DNA from 3 places in the Streptomyces sp. NPDC006463 genome. Region 3 is predicted to be linked to each of the others. Evidence: predicted binding sites of a transcription regulator. Region 3 holds the regulator's gene; each other region holds the start of a gene.
What was found. Region 3 encodes HrcA, which represses chaperone genes, less so after heat shock. Its sites were predicted from a motif close to TTNGCACTCNGNNNNNCNGAGTGCNAA; they were not measured.
Positions count from the first base shown of each region.

Region 1: the regulator HrcA is predicted to act here: its motif matches at 2,440-2,466, upstream of groES (co-chaperone GroES).
Region 2: the regulator HrcA is predicted to act here: its motif matches at 1,618-1,644, upstream of groL (chaperonin GroEL).

Region 1 is NZ_JBIAHP010000012.1:210,039-215,280, reverse strand. Features, by position in the region: gene ACFYOB_RS23260 (FtsW/RodA/SpoVE family cell cycle protein) at 1-1,007, opposite strand, end outside; gene ACFYOB_RS23255 (LCP family protein) at 995-1,687, opposite strand; gene ACFYOB_RS23250 (ATP-binding protein) at 1,594-1,911, opposite strand; gene ACFYOB_RS23245 (response regulator) at 2,092-2,322, opposite strand; gene groES (co-chaperone GroES) at 2,610-2,918, shown strand; gene groL (chaperonin GroEL) at 3,055-4,683, shown strand; gene ACFYOB_RS23230 (ester cyclase) at 4,753-5,242, opposite strand, start outside.
Region 2 is NZ_JBIAHP010000014.1:94,059-99,300, reverse strand. Features, by position in the region: gene thrC (threonine synthase) at 1-585, shown strand, start outside; gene ACFYOB_RS25290 (MoaD/ThiS family protein) at 622-897, shown strand; gene ACFYOB_RS25285 (cold-shock protein) at 1,310-1,516, shown strand; gene groL (chaperonin GroEL) at 1,811-3,433, shown strand; gene ACFYOB_RS25275 (Uma2 family endonuclease) at 3,516-4,088, opposite strand; gene ACFYOB_RS25270 (phosphoribosylanthranilate isomerase) at 4,226-4,834, shown strand; gene ACFYOB_RS25265 (beta-glucanase) at 4,905-5,242, shown strand, end outside.
Region 3 is NZ_JBIAHP010000009.1:255,886-261,127, reverse strand. Features, by position in the region: gene ACFYOB_RS18670 (nitronate monooxygenase) at 1-502, opposite strand, end outside; gene dnaJ (molecular chaperone DnaJ) at 659-1,798, opposite strand; gene hrcA (heat-inducible transcriptional repressor HrcA) at 1,799-2,815, opposite strand; gene ACFYOB_RS18655 (MBL fold metallo-hydrolase) at 2,950-3,675, shown strand; gene ACFYOB_RS18650 (DUF3097 domain-containing protein) at 3,704-4,504, shown strand; gene ACFYOB_RS18645 (ADP-ribosyltransferase) at 4,587-5,210, shown strand; gene hemW (radical SAM family heme chaperone HemW) at 5,241-5,242, opposite strand, start outside.

The DNA.
Region 1 (5,242 bases), on a different contig from region 3:
AACTTGATCAGTTCCGGGTGGCCCATGCCGAGGCCGGTGCCCGAGATGCCGCCGGTGCCGAAGCTGAACAGCGCCTGGGCCGACTGGTCGGAGGTGACCCCCGCCGGAGGGTTCGGCGAGTAGACGGACAGCGGCTCCAGCCAGGCCGCCACCCGCGCCTTGACGTGCGGTTCCGTCGAACCCACCACGAAGGCGCCCAGCGACGCCATGAGCACGCCGCACACGATCCAGCTGGTGCGCTCGGTGGCGACGTAGAGCATGACCACGAACACGCCGAAGAAGATCAGCGAGGTGCCGAGGTCGCGTTCGAAGACCAGCACCAGCATCGAGACGATCCACACCGTCACGATGGGGCCGAGCTGGCGCATCGGCGGCAGCCTCATGCCCAGGAACCTGCGGCCCGTCAGCGCCAGGGAGTCGCGGTGGATGACGAGGTATCCCGCGAAGAAGATCGCGATCATGATCTTCACGAACTCGCCCGGCTGCAGCGAGAAGCCGAAGAGGATGATCCAGCGCTTCGCGCCGTAGGTGTCCGCGCCGAAGAACGCCGGAGCGATCAGCAGCACCAGTGCGACGGCCATCGTGATGTAGATGAACCGCTGCAGCAGCCGGTGGTCGCGCAGCAGCGCCAGCACCAGGATGCAGGCGGCGACGCCGACCACCGTCCACATCAGCTGCCCGGGTGCGTTGGCGTCCGAGCCGTACCGCTCGATGTACCCCTGGTCGAGCCGGTGCAGCAGCACCAGTCCCAGCCCGGTCAGCAGCATGGCCAGCGGGAAGACCAGCGGATCCGCGTAGGCGGCGAAGCGGCGCACGCCCAGGTGACCCACCAGCGACAGCAGCGTCATGCTGATCGTGAAGCCGGTGAGGTTGGGCGGCAGCTCGCCGTTCATCGCGAGGCCCGCGGCGGCGTGGCCGAAGACGGCGATCGCGACGACGAAGACCAGGAGCAGCGCCTCGGTGCGGCGGCGCGCGCCCGCCGTCGTCAGGGGCCTCAGTCCACGCACGGGATGCCGCCACCGTCCGCCGGGGCGGGGGAAGGCGGCGGTGAGGACGGCGGCGGGGCCGCGTCCGGCGACGAGGAAGCGGCGCTCGGTGCGCTCGGGCTCGCAGTGGCCTTGGGCCCGATCTGCTCTGCAATGAGGCGCTTTATCTTCATATCATCTACGACGTTTATGTCCTCGCCGTGGTTCCTTCCGAAGCGCTCGACGGGGAGTGTCGTGAATTGCACCTTCCCGCCCGACAGGTTCTTCGCCTGCCGTACGAACGACAGCAGATCCCAGCCCTCATCGGTCATCACGTCCTGCTTCGCGGCGTCGATCAGCTTGATCAGCTTCACCGGGTCAATGAAGGTCCCGGCCGAGTTCAGCTTCTTCGTCGCGCCCGCGAGGAAGGCCTGCTGCCGCTTCGTCCGGTCCAGGTCCCCCCTGTCCAGGCCGTGCCGCTGGCGTACGAAGGCGAGCGACCGCTGTCCGTCGAGGGTCTGCGGGCCGGCCGGGAAGTCGGCGCCCGAGTACCGGTCCTTCACCGCCTTGTTCAGACACACCGGCACACCGACCAGCGCGTCGGCGAGATGGTGGAAACCGGCCAGATTCAGCTCGGCGAAGTGATCGACCGGGGCCCCCAGGAAGTTGCGCACCGTCTCGATCTGCGCCTTGCGTCCCGCCTCCCGGCCCTCGCGCTCCAGCTGCCCGCCGTCCTTGACCCCCTGTGCGACGAGCTGCTCCTGCCTCTTCTCCTTCGCCAGCCCGTACGCCTTCTTGATCTTGTCCTTGCCGTGGCCTGGGGGTCCCCCCGGCGGTAGCTGGGGGAGAACCGCTCGAAGACCCGGTCCCGGTCCGCCTCCGGGATTCCCGGGCCGTCGTCCACGACCTCCAGCACCGCCCAGCCGTCCGCCGCGCCCGACCGCACCACGACCTCCGCCCGGGCGTACCGCAGGGCGTTGTCCACGAGGTTGGCCAGCCGCCCGGTCCAGCCGCGCCTGGTCGCCGGCCGCCGGTACGGGTGCCCGCGCTTCCAGCCGCAGCGCCACCCGGGGGCCGGCCCGGCGCGCCACGTCCTCGTCGTACTCGCCGTCCCTGGCGGTGAGCATCAGCACCGGGGTGGTGTCGCGTGGGCGCGCATGCGGGTGCAGATCTGACACCCGCTCACACTCGGGAGCATGACGTCGAGGAGGACGGCGTCGTACGGGCCGCCCGCCAGGGCGAGGTCCAGGCCGCGGTGGCCGTCGTGCGCGACCTCGGCCGCGTGCCCGTCGGCGGACAGGCCGCGCCGCAGGGACTCGGCGAGGCCCTCTTCGTCTTCGACCACGAGGATGCGCACGCCCCCAAGCGTCACATACCAGACACAATGACCCGGTGCGGGTGATGATCCGGACGGGCTCCCGCCAGGGTTTCCGGGGCTCGGAGGGCTGATCCGCGCAACGCCCGGCGGCGGGAATTGGCACTCCGCTTGACCGAGTGCTAATCGCCGGAATAGTCTCGCACCTGGCACTCGCCCCCGGTGAGTGCCAACACAGCGACAGGCAGGTCCGGCACCCGCGACGACGGATCGACCTGGTCGCCACCTCAGACAGTTAACCCCGGATCTCCGAAGGGGGAGGTCGGATCGTGACGACCGCCAGCTCCAAGGTTGCCATCAAGCCGCTTGAGGACCGCATCGTGGTCCAGCCGCTCGACGCCGAGCAGACCACGGCCTCCGGCCTGGTCATCCCGGACACCGCGAAGGAGAAGCCCCAGGAGGGCGTCGTCCTCGCGGTCGGCCCGGGCCGGTTCGAGGACGGCCAGCGTCTCCCGCTGGACGTCAGCGTCGGCGACATCGTGCTGTACAGCAAGTACGGCGGCACCGAAGTGAAGTACAGCGGCGAGGAGTACCTCGTCCTCTCGGCTCGCGACGTGCTCGCGATCGTCGAGAAGTAATTCGCTTCCAGTTTTGATTTGAGCTGCGCCCCTGGTCACCCTGCTGATGCCGGGGGACGAGGGGCGTAGTTCGTTCTAGGCGGTGGAGGTCGCGGTGAGCGGCCGAGGATCGCAACGAGAGGACTGAACCGCTCCCATGCCGAAGATCCTGAAGTTCGACGAGGACGCCCGTCGCGCCCTCGAGCGCGGCGTCAACAAGCTTGCCGACACGGTGAAGGTGACGATCGGCCCCAAGGGCCGCAACGTCGTCATCGACAAGAAGTTCGGCGCCCCCACCATCACCAACGACGGTGTCACCATCGCCCGCGAGGTCGAGCTGGACGACCCGTACGAGAACCTGGGCGCGCAGCTCGTGAAGGAGGTGGCGACCAAGACCAACGACATCGCGGGTGACGGCACCACCACCGCCACCGTGCTGGCCCAGGCGCTGGTCCGCGAGGGTCTGCGCAACGTCGCCGCGGGCGCGTCCCCGGCCGCCCTGAAGAAGGGCATCGACGCCGCGGTCAAGGCCGTCTCCGAGGAGCTCCTCGCGACCGCCCGCCCGATCGAGGACAAGTCCGACATCGCCGCCGTGGCCGCGCTCTCGGCGCAGGACCAGCAGGTCGGCGAGCTCATCGCCGAGGCGATGGACAAGGTCGGCAAGGACGGTGTCATCACCGTCGAGGAGTCCAACACCTTCGGCCTGGAGCTGGAGTTCACCGAGGGCATGGCCTTCGACAAGGGCTACCTCTCGCCGTACATGGTCTCCGACCAGGAGCGTATGGAGGCCGTCCTCGACGACCCGTACATCCTGATCAACCAGGGCAAGATCTCCTCGATCCAGGACCTCCTGCCGCTGCTGGAGAAGGTCATCCAGGCCGGCGCCTCCAAGCCGCTGCTGATCATCGCCGAGGACGTCGAGGGCGAGGCGCTCTCCACCCTCGTCGTCAACAAGATCCGCGGCACCTTCAACGCGGTCGCCGTCAAGGCCCCCGGCTTCGGTGACCGTCGCAAGGCGATGCTGCAGGACATGGCCACCCTCACCGGTGCCACCGTCATCGCCGAGGAGGTCGGCCTCAAGCTCGACCAGGCCGGTCTGGACGTACTGGGCACCGCCCGCCGCGTCACGATCTCCAAGGACGACACGACCATCGTCGACGGTGGCGGCAGCCACGAGGAAGTCGTCGGCCGCGTCAACCAGATCAAGGCCGAGATCGAGTCCACGGACTCCGACTGGGACCGCGAGAAGCTGCAGGAGCGCCTGGCGAAGCTCGCCGGCGGCGTCTGCGTCATCAAGGTCGGCGCCGCCACCGAGGTGGAGCTCAAGGAGAAGAAGCACCGCCTTGAGGACGCCATCTCGGCGACCCGCGCCGCGGTCGAGGAGGGCATCGTCTCCGGCGGTGGCTCCGCGCTCGTCCACGCCGTCAAGGTGCTCGAGGGCAACCTCGGCCTGACGGGCGACGAGGCCACCGGTGTCGCGGTCGTGCGCCGCGCCGCCGTCGAGCCGCTGCGCTGGATCGCCGAGAACGCCGGTCTCGAGGGTTACGTCATCACCTCGAAGGTCGCCGAGCTCGACAAGGGCCAGGGCTTCAACGCCGCCTCCGGCGAGTACGGCGACCTGGTCAAGGCCGGCGTCATCGACCCGGTCAAGGTCACCCGCTCCGCGCTGGAGAACGCCGCTTCCATCGCCTCCCTGCTGCTCACGACCGAGACCCTGGTCGTCGAGAAGCCGGCCGAGGAAGAGGGCGACGCGGGCCACGGCCACGGTCACGGCCACAGCCACTGATCGCGCCCCGCACACCGAGAAGGCCCCGTTCCGCATCTGCGGAACGGGGCCTTCCCGTGTGTGTGGTGGCTACATGGCGCCCAGTTGGCGCATCAGGCCCATGGCGTCGTAGTGCCACCAGCCTTCCTTGATCATGCCGTCCTGACACCGGAAGACCGTCGTGCCCGTCATCGTGCAGGTCTTGCCGGTGGGGGCGATGCCCATGAACTCGCCCTTGTGCTTGCCCGTCCAGGTCCACAGCGTGGTGACGTAGTCGTCCTGCGCCATCTGGGCGTCCCGCGTGAAGGTGAAGTCGAAGCCGCCCCGCCACATCTCCACGTCCTCGCGCATGCCCGCGGGCCCGATCTTGTCCTCGGGGTTGCTGATGTCGTGGTCGCGGTAGTCAGCGGCAAAGATCTCCTCGGCAACGGACATGTCGCCCTTCATCGCGAGCTCGTCGTACATCCGGTTCACCATCACCGTGTTGAGGTGCTCGTCCCGGACGACGTCGAGGTTGGTGAAGCTGGGCATCCCGTCGCAGAGGGCCACCATCTCCTCGAACATCTTGTCCGTCTCCGGA
Region 2 (5,242 bases), on a different contig from region 3:
ACCCTGGCGTACGAGATCTGCGAGCAGCTCGGCTGGCAGCTGCCCGACCAGATCGTTATCCCGATCGCGTCCGGCTCGCAGCTGACGAAGATCGACAAGGGTCTGCAGGAGCTGATCAAGCTCGGCCTGGTCGAGGACAAGCCGTACAAGATCTTCGGTGCCCAGGCCGAGGGCTGCTCCCCGGTGTCCACCGCCTTCAAGGCCGGCCACGACGTGGTCCGCCCGCAGAAGCCGAACACCATCGCCAAGTCCCTCGCGATCGGCAACCCGGCGGACGGCCCGTACGTCCTGGACATCGCCCGGCGCACCGGCGGCTTCGTCGAGGACGTCAACGACGAGCAGGTCGTCGAGGCCATCAAGATCCTCGCGCAGACCGAGGGCATCTTCGCCGAGACCGCGGGCGGCGTGACCGTCGGCGTCACGAAGAAGCTCATCGAGAACGGGCAGCTCGACCCGGCGCTCACCACCGTCGTCCTGAACACCGGTGACGGCCTCAAGACCCTGGAGGCGGTGGCCGCCGACAGCGGTCAGACCGCCACCATCCGCCCGAGCCTGGACGCGTTCCGCGCCGCCGGCCTGGCCTGACCATCTCCCAAGCCCTACCGGAAAGGCAGTAGCGCCATGAGCGTCAACGTCCGCATCCCCACCATCCTGCGCACCTACACCGGCGGCCAGGCCGAGGTCCCGGCCGAGGGCGCGACCCTGGCCGAGGTCATCGAGTCGCTGGAGAAGAGCCACCCGGGCATCGCCGCCCGCGTCCTGGACGACCAGGGCAAGCTGCGCCGCTTCGTGAACGTCTACGTCAATGACGACGACGTGCGATTCGAGGGAGGGCTGGAGGCGGTGACGCCGGACGGCGCCGGTGTCTCGATCATTCCCGCCGTCGCCGGAGGCTGACCAGCCCGGCACAGTGCCGGCGGCTGCTGACGCACGAAAACCGTAATTGCCCCCTCCGCTAAAAGCGGAGGGGGCAATTCTGTTTGATTGGGCACGGTAGAGTTGGGGAAGTCCCCTCCGCTGGACTTGCCCGCAGCATATGAACGGGTCGCGTGAGGGTCGACATCGGGTCAATGTGCAAGCGCGGTATGGGGCTTTGGCGAGATATGTCGGGCCCGAGTTGCCCTGCGATATGCCAAATTTTCACTCTATTTCAATGTTTCTGGGTGTCCAGATTTCTCGTCGGATTGACCTGTTGCAGACAGCACCGACGCGGATACATTCAGCCTCGGTCGACGCGTTCCGACGCAAGTTCTGACCCGGGAGCGCGAAGTGCGTTCCTGCGCAAGGGCCAGTAATAGGGGAGTTAGGCATGGCTCAGGGCACCGTCAAGTGGTTCAACGCGGAGAAGGGCTACGGCTTCATCGCGGTCGACGGTGGTGCGGATGTGTTCGTCCACTACAGCGCCATCCAGATGGACGGATACCGCACCCTTGAAGAGGGTCAGCGGGTCGAGTTCGAGATCTCGCAGGGCCAGAAGGGTCCGCAGGCGGACATGGTCAAGCTCGCACTCGGCTAGTCCCGGCGCGATCGACCGCCCACGCGTACGTAAGAGGGGCCCACATCCTGGACACGGGGTGTGGGCCCCTCGTGCGTTCACGGGGGCGTTCGCCCAAGCCGCTTGCACTCGTGGGGGTCGAGTGCTAATCATTGGCGTTAGCACTCTCCAGGTGAGAGTGCTACCAAAACGAGGACCGGGTCGGTGAGGCCCGCAGGGTCCGGCGGGAAGGAACCGCCGGGCACGCAGGCCGTCCGTCGCGGGCGCGGGCGCGGTCCGGGAGCAATCCACCGCTGTCCGGGAGGACCACTTCAGATGGCCAAGATCATTGCGTTCGACGAGGAGGCCCGGCGCGGTCTCGAGCGTGGGATGAACCAGCTCGCCGACGCCGTCAAGGTCACCCTTGGCCCCAAGGGTCGCAACGTCGTCCTTGAGAAGAAGTGGGGCGCGCCCACGATCACCAACGATGGTGTCTCCATCGCCAAGGAGATCGAGCTCGAGGACCCGTACGAGAAGATCGGCGCCGAGCTGGTCAAGGAAGTCGCCAAGAAGACGGACGACGTCGCCGGCGACGGTACGACCACCGCGACCGTGCTCGCCCAGGCGCTCGTCCGCGAGGGCCTGCGCAACGTGGCCGCCGGCGCCAACCCGATGGCCCTCAAGCGCGGCATCGAGAAGGCCGTCGAGGCCGTCTCCGGCGCCCTGCTGGAGCAGGCGAAGGATGTCGAGACCAAGGAGCAGATCGCTTCCACGGCCTCCATCTCCGCCGCCGACACCCAGATCGGCGAGCTCATCGCCGAGGCCATGGACAAGGTCGGCAAGGAAGGCGTCATCACCGTCGAGGAGTCCCAGACCTTCGGTCTGGAGCTGGAGCTCACCGAGGGTATGCGCTTCGACAAGGGCTACATCTCGGCGTACTTCGCCACCGACATGGAGCGTATGGAGTCGGCTCTCGACGACCCGTACATCCTGATCGTCAACTCCAAGATCGGCTCGGTCAAGGACCTGCTGCCGCTCCTGGAGAAGGTCATGCAGTCCGGCAAGCCGCTGCTGATCATCGCCGAGGACGTCGAGGGCGAGGCCCTGTCGACCCTGGTCGTCAACAAGATCCGCGGCACCTTCAAGTCCGTCGCCGTCAAGGCCCCGGGCTTCGGCGACCGCCGCAAGGCCATGCTCGGCGACATCGCCATCCTCACCGGTGGCACGGTCATCTCCGAGGAGGTCGGCCTCAAGCTGGAGAACGCCGGTCTCGACCTGCTCGGCCGCGCCCGCAAGGTCGTCATCACCAAGGACGAGACCACCATCGTCGACGGTGCCGGTGACAGCGACCAGGTTGCCGGTCGCGTGAACCAGATCCGCGCCGAGATCGAGAACTCCGACTCGGACTACGACCGCGAGAAGCTCCAGGAGCGCCTCGCGAAGCTGGCCGGCGGCGTGGCCGTCATCAAGGCCGGCGCCGCGACCGAGGTCGAGCTCAAGGAGCGCAAGCACCGCATCGAGGACGCCGTTCGCAACGCGAAGGCGGCCGTCGAGGAGGGCATCGTCGCCGGTGGTGGCGTGGCCCTGCTGCAGGCCTCCGCGGTCTTCGAGAAGCTGGAGCTCACGGGCGACGAGGCGACCGGCGCCAACGCCGTGCGCCTGGCCCTTGAGGCCCCGCTCAAGCAGATCGCCGTCAACGGTGGTCTCGAGGGTGGCGTCGTCGTCGAGAAGGTCCGCAACCTGCCGATCGGTCACGGCCTCAACGCCGCGTCCGGCGAGTACGTGGACATGATCGCCGAGGGCATCATCGACCCGGCCAAGGTCACGCGCTCCGCGCTGCAGAACGCCGCGTCGATCGCCGCGCTGTTCCTGACCACCGAGGCCGTCATCGCCGACAAGCCCGAGAAGGCCGGCGCCGGCGCCCCGGGCGGCATGCCGGGCGGTGACATGGACTTCTGATCGGCCTGAAGGCTGATCGGCTGTTCTCGAACGAGGGCGGCACTCCCGTACGGGGGTGCCGCCCTCGGGCGTTTCCGCGTGTCTAGAAGCCGGTGGTGTCGATGGTGAAGTCGAACGGCTTCGGGACGTGCAGGGGCTGGTCGAAGGACACCTTCGTACGGGAGCGGTATCCGTGCGGCGAGGGGTCCCAGAAGCAGGTGATCTCCGAGCCCTGCATGTCGACGACCAGGTAGACCGGTACGAGCCGACCGTACACATCCAGCTTCTCGCTCCAGTCGGTATCCCTGGTGGAGACGGACGTGAACTCTCCGACGAGCGACAGGGCCGCCCCGTCCGCGTGCCGGCCCTCGCCCTCGAAGGCCGATTCGTCCGCGACGAAGAGGGCGGGCCCGTACGCGCGCTCCGCTGCCGAGAACCGGAAGAGGAAGGGTGCGATCTCCGCGATGTGCCCCTCGGGTGCGTGGGCCTCGAGCTGTTCACGCAGCGCACGCATGCGACGCAGGTGGCGCAGCTTGGAGAACGGCGAAACGATGATCTTCCCCCGGATGAGCTCGGCCTTGAAGCCCTCTGGCGTGTCCATCTCCTCAACGGTGCGCAGGAGCGTCTCGAACGTCGGCAGTGCCGCCTGCTCTATCGGTGTGGCCCGCTCGGTCATGATCGTCACCGTAGTCCTCCGCGTGGCGTGCTGGGCACTGGCCGTGATGCTCGTTCCAGGCTGGTGACGGGCGGACGGTCCCGCCCGGTTGCCGAGACGGATCACCACCCAACAGGGGGCTTTGGTTGACTGGGGGCATGAGCGATCTCTTCGTCAAGATCTGCGGCCTGAAGACCGCGCACGACGTCGACGTGGCCGTGGCCGCCGGGGCCGATGCCGTCGGGTTCGTCTTCGCGCCCGGCAGCCCCCGTACGGTCGACGCGGCCACCGCGCGGGAGCTGGCCGCGCGGGTGCCGGACGGGGTGCTCACCGTCGGCGTGTTCCGGGGGCAGCCGGTGGCGGAGGTGCGCCGGTTCGCCGAGGAGAGCGGTGTACGGGGCGTGCAGCTGCACGGCGAGGAGGGCCCCGAGGACTTCGCGGCGCTGCGCGCCGAGGGGCGGACGCTGCTGCGGGCCACCGCCGAGCACGTGAAGCGCTGCGGCGAGTACGGCGAGGACCTGCTGCTCCTCGACGCCCCCGACCCGGGCTCCGGCAAGCCGTGGAACTGGGGATCTGCGGACTTCACGCCGCCCGAGGGTCGGTGGCTGCTCGCGGGCGGGCTGACCCCCGCCAACGTCGGCGAGGCCGTCCGGGTCACCGGCGCGTGGGGCGTGGACGTCTCCAGCGGCGTGGAGCGCGCGCGGGGGGTGAAGTCGCCCGAGCTGATCCGCGCCTTCGTCGAGGCGGCGCGCAACACCGGTCGCTGAATGCTTCCATACGATTACCCTGCGCGATGATTCCGGCATGGGTGCGTCCGGTTGTGGGCACACCCCCTGCATGGACTCGGAAAAGCTCGGCTGGCTGCGGCGCTTGACGTCGCGCCTCGCCCCGGCGGGCGCCGGCGGCGCGGGTGCGGTCAAGGCGCGCCTCGCCCCCCTCTTCACCGCCGACTTCACCTCGCCCACCCAATGGGTCGCGGGCCGCTCGTGGGCGTATCCCGACGGCGGCCCGACGAACCCGGGCGACAACAAACTGGACCACCTCGTCGACGATCCCGCCTACAGCCGCAGCGGCGTCTTCCGGGCCAAGCTCAGGCCCGACGGCAACTGGAACACCGGGCTGCTCACCACCGAGGGCAGCGACGAGGGCTTCATGGTGCGCACCGGCGACGTCCT
Region 3 (5,242 bases):
CTCCGGCCTCCTGCGCGGCGCGGGCCTCCTCGACCGAGGTCGCGGTGACGACGGTGTACGTACGGGCCTTGCGCAGCGAGGCGAGGACCGCCGGGGCGGGGCAGCCGAAGGTGAAGGAGACGACCGGAACGGGGTCCTCCCGCAGAATGGCGAGCTTCGCTTCATAGCCGTCGTCGCTGGTGCCGATGATGTCCTCGTCGGCGAGCGAGATCTCGTACCAGCTCGCCTCTCCGGCCAGCTGCCCGCGGTAGGCCTCGACCGCGGCCGGGTCCACGTAACCGGTCTGCGGCATGAAGAGGTTCACCCCGAAGGGGCGCCGGGTGAGCGCGCGTACCTGCTTGATCTCCTGGTACATGCCGTCGGCGGTCTTGTAGCCACCGGCCAGGAAGCCCAGCCCGCCCGCCTCGCACACGGCGGCGACGAGCGGCGGACAGGAGGCGCCGCCCTCCATGGGTGCCTGCACGATCGGGTAAGGGGAGAGACCGTTCCGCGCGGTGGACATGGACTGCATCGTGCCACGTCCCGCCCATGGGGCCGAATCACGGCATTCGCCTGGCATAGTCCGCTTCCTGGCGTGGCCGGGAAGCGGCCTCGCGGGACATGCGGCGAGCCCGGCCGGGGCGTCCCCGGGCCGGGCCCGTCGATGAGGTCAGGACGGTCAGCGACCGTTGAAGGCGTCCTTCAACCTGCTGAACAGACCCTGCTGCCCCGGCGCGAACTGGCCGGTCGGCCGCTCCTCGCCGCGCAGCTTCGCCAGCTGCCGCAGCAGGTCCTCCTGCTGCGGGTCCAGCTTGCCCGGGGTGGTGACCTCGACGTGCACGATCAGGTCGCCGCGCCCGCCACCGCGCAGGTGGGTGACGCCGCGTCCGTGCAGCGGGATCGCCTGGCCGGACTGGGTACCGGGCCGGATGTCGATCTCCTCCAGGCCGTCCAGCGTCTCCAGCGGGCACTTGGTGCCCAGCGCGGCCGCCGTCATCGGGATGGTGACCGTGCAGTGCAGGTCGTCCCCGCGCCGCTGGAAGGTCGGGTGCGGCAGCTCGTGGATCTCCACGTACAGGTCGCCGGCGGGGCCGCCGCCGGGGCCGACCTCGCCCTCGCCCGCGAGCTGGATGCGGGTGCCGTTCTCGACGCCCGCCGGGATCTTGACCGTGAGGCTGCGGCGGGAGCGGACCCGGCCGTCACCCGCGCACTCGTGACACGGGGTCGGGACCACGGTGCCGAAGCCCTGGCACTGCGGGCAGGGGCGCGAGGTCATGACCTGGCCCAGGAAGGACCGGGTGACCTGCGAGACCTCGCCGCGGCCGCGGCACATGTCACACGTCTGCGCGGAGGTGCCCGGAGCTGCGCCCTCACCGGAGCAGGTGGTGCAGACGACGGCCGTGTCGACCTGGATGTCCTTGGTGGTCCCGAAGGCCGCCTCGTCCAGCTCCAGGTCCAGGCGGATCATGGCGTCCTGGCCGCGGCGGGTGCGCGAGCGCGGGCCGCGCTGCGAGGCCTGGCCGAAGAAGGCGTCCATGATGTCGGAGAAGTTGCCGAAGCCGCCCGCTCCGAATCCGCCCGCGCCACCGCCGCCGCCCGAGGAGGACAGCGGGTCGCCGCCGAGGTCGTAGACCTGCTTCTTCTGCGGGTCCGAGAGCACCTCGTAAGCCGCGTTGATCTCCTTGAAGCGCTCCTGCGTCTTCGGGTCCGGATTCACATCCGGGTGGAGTTCACGCGCGAGGCGCCGGAAGGCCTTCTTGATCTCGTCCTGCGATGCGTCGCGGCGCACGCCGAGAACGGCGTAGTAGTCGGTGGCCACTTACGACTCCGCCAGGATCTGTCCGACGTAACGTGCCACTGCGCGTACCGCTCCCATCGTTCCGGGGTAGTCCATGCGGGTCGGTCCGACCACGCCGAGTTTGGCGACAGTTTCGCCGCCCGAACCGTAACCGACCGAGACGACGGACGTGGAGTTCAGTCCCTCGTAGGCATTCTCATGCCCGATCCGTACGGCCATTCCCGACTCGTTGGCCTCGCCCAGCAGCTTGAGGAGCACGACCTGCTCCTCCAGCGCTTCGAGCACCGGCCTGATCGTCAGGGGAAAATCGTGTCCGAAGCGGGTGAGATTGGCGGTACCGCCGATCATCAGCCGCTCTTCGGCTTCCTCGACCAGGGTTTCGAGGAGTGTGGCGAGCACGGTGGAGACCGTGCTGCGGTCCTCGGCCTCGAAGGATTCGGGGAGGTCCTGGACGAGCGGGGGCACATCCGTGAACCGGCGGCCGACGACCCTGCTGTTGAGGCGGGCCCGCAGGTCGGCGAGCGAGGTCTCGGCGAAGGGGGTCGCGCAGTCGATGAGCCGCTGCTCGACGCGTCCCGTGTCGGTGATCAGTACGAGCATCAGCCGGGCCGGGGCCAGCGACAGGAGCTCGACGTGGCGCACGGTGGAGCGCGTCAGCGAGGGGTACTGGACGACCGCGACCTGGCGGGTGAGCTGCGCGAGCAGCCGCACCGTCCGGCCGACCACGTCGTCGAGGTCGACGGCGCCGTCGAGGAAGTTCTGGATGGCCCGCCGCTCGGGCGACGACAGCGGCTTGACCCCCGCCAGCTTGTCGACGAAGAGCCGGTACCCCTTGTCGGTGGGGATCCGCCCGGCGCTGGTGTGGGGCTGGGCGATGTAGCCCTCGTCCTCCAGCACGGCCATGTCGTTGCGCACGGTGGCGGGCGAGACCCCGAGCCGGTGGCGCTCGGTGAGCGCCTTGGAGCCAACCGGCTCCTCCGTCCCGACGTAGTCCTGGACGATGGCGCGCAGCACTTCGAGTCTGCGTTCGCTGAGCATCGCGCACACCTCCAGCTGTGGTCCGTTGCCTGCTGTCTGGCACTCTGGGCGTTCGAGTGCCAGAGACCCCCGCTCAGTGTACGGCCGGGTAGTAAGACCCTGGCAAGGGAGGCCCGCCAGGGTAGCGTCGCGGCATGGACGTACGTTGGGAAGAGGCGGGCTGGGAACGGTTGACCGGTCGGACCGGTCGGCGGCGGCTTCCGGTGTGGGACTGCACGGTGGGACTGGTGGTGGGGGACGATTCCGTCCTCCTCGTCGACCCCGGTTCGTGCCTGCGGGAGGGCGCGCTGCTGCGGGCCGAGGCGGAGCGGCTGACCGGCCGGCACGTGACTCATATCGCATTCACGCACGGTCATTTCGATCACGTGCTGGGCGGGGCGGCCTTCTCCGGGGCCGAGGTGTTCGGGGCGGTCGGGCTGGACTCGCTGCTCTCCACGGGCCGCGAGGAGCTGCGCGAGTCCGCCGTACGGCAGGGACTTGCGGAGGCGGAGGCGGCGGAGGCCGTGGACCTGCTGGTGCTGCCCCAGCACGCCGTGTCGGGCGAGTGGACACTGGAGCTGGGCGGGGTGCAGGTGCTGCTGGCGAACGTGGGGCCCGGGCACAGCGGGCACGACCTGGCCGTCTTCGTGCCCGGCGAGCGCGAGACGGTCTTCTGCGGGGACCTGGTCGAGGAGTCGGGCGAACCGCAGGCCGGCGACGACGCGGTGCCGGCGCAGTGGCCGGCGGCCATGGACCGGCTGCTGTCGCTGGGCGGGGACGACGCGCTGTACGTGCCGGGTCACGGAGCGGTGGTCTCCGCGGACTTCGTCCGTGCGCAACGCGCCACACTGGCCGCCCGTTTCGGCGTGTCGGAGGCATGACGGCCGCGGCTCTCCTACTGTCGGCCGGATGCGCGAGTACTCCCCCGACCTGACCCCGCAGTGGAAGCGCCCCAAGGCCGTGCCGGAGGTGGCGGCGGAACCCGATCTGGTGGTCGAGGTGGCCGGTACGGATTTCTGCGGCGCGGTGGTGGCCTGCGAGGCGGGCACGGTGACCCTGGAGGACCGGTTCGGCAAGCGGCGGGTGTTCCCGATGGAGCCGAGCGGGTTCCTGCTGGACGGGGCGGTCGTCACCCTGGTCCGCCCGTCCCGCGCCCCGGCGGCGCCGGCCCGCACCGCGTCCGGATCGATCGCCGTACCCGGCGCCCGGGCCCGGGTGGCGCGTGCGGGCCGGATCTACGTCGAGGGCCGGCACGACGCCGAGCTGGTGGAGCGGGTCTGGGGCGACGACCTGCGCATCGAGGGCGTGGTGGTGGAGTACCTGGAGGGCATCGACGACCTCCCGGCCGTCGTGGCGGAGTTCGGCCCGGCCCCGGACGCCCGGCTGGGGGTCCTGGTGGACCACCTGGTGCCGGGGTCGAAGGAGTCCCGTATCGCGGCGTCCGTGACCTCGCCGGACGTGCTGGTCGTGGGCCACCCGTACGTGGACGTGTGGCAGGCGGTGAAACCGTCCGCGCTGGGCATCGCCGCGTGGCCGGTCATCCCCCGGGGCCAGGACTGGAAGACGGGCATCTGCCGGTCCCTCGGCTGGCCGCAGAACACCGGGGCCGCCTGGCAGCACATCCTGTCCAGGGTGACCTCGTACCGCGACCTGGAGCCGGCCCTGCTGGGGCGCGTCGAGGAACTGATCGACTTCGTGACTGCCCCGTAGCCTCGTCACCCGGGCGGCGGACACGCTCACCTTCGGGTGACGGTGCGTAGTCGGCAGTGGTGGGCGCGCAAGGGTGCTCTTCATGATCACCTTTGCTCTGCGGCAGCGCGTCGTGCTCATCGCGACCGTGCTCGCCGCCGCCCTCCTGCCGTCCGCTTCCGTCTCCGCCTCGGCCGCCCCGGCCGCCGCGCACGCCGCTCCGGCGAACTCGTGCCCGCGCGTGGACGACCACCTCTTCGCCGCCGCGGACCAGCGGGCCGACCTGTCGCGCATCACCCCGACCCCGTCCTGGCGCACCAACTGCAAGCAGCTCTACCGCGCGGACGGCCGCCCGCCGTCGATCGTGTTCGCCGAGGGCTTCCACCCCAAGGCCACGGTGGACGGGCAGTACGACATCGAGCAGTACGTCCTGGTCAACCAGCCCTCCCCGTACGTCTCGACGACCTACGACCACGACCTGTACAAGACGTGGTGGAAGAGCGGCTGGAACTACTACATCGACGCCCCCGGCGGGGTGGACGTGAACCAGACCATCGGCGACACCCACAAGTGGGCCGCGCAGGTCGAGGTCGCCTTCCCCGGCGGCATCGAGCGCTCGTTCATCGTCGGGGTCTGCCCGGTCGACAAGACGACCAAGACCGAGATCATGAACGAGTGCCAGGACAACCCGTACTACCAGCCCTGGCGGGAGAACTACCCCGGCTGACCCGCCGCCCCGGCTCGCGCGGTGGTTCCGTC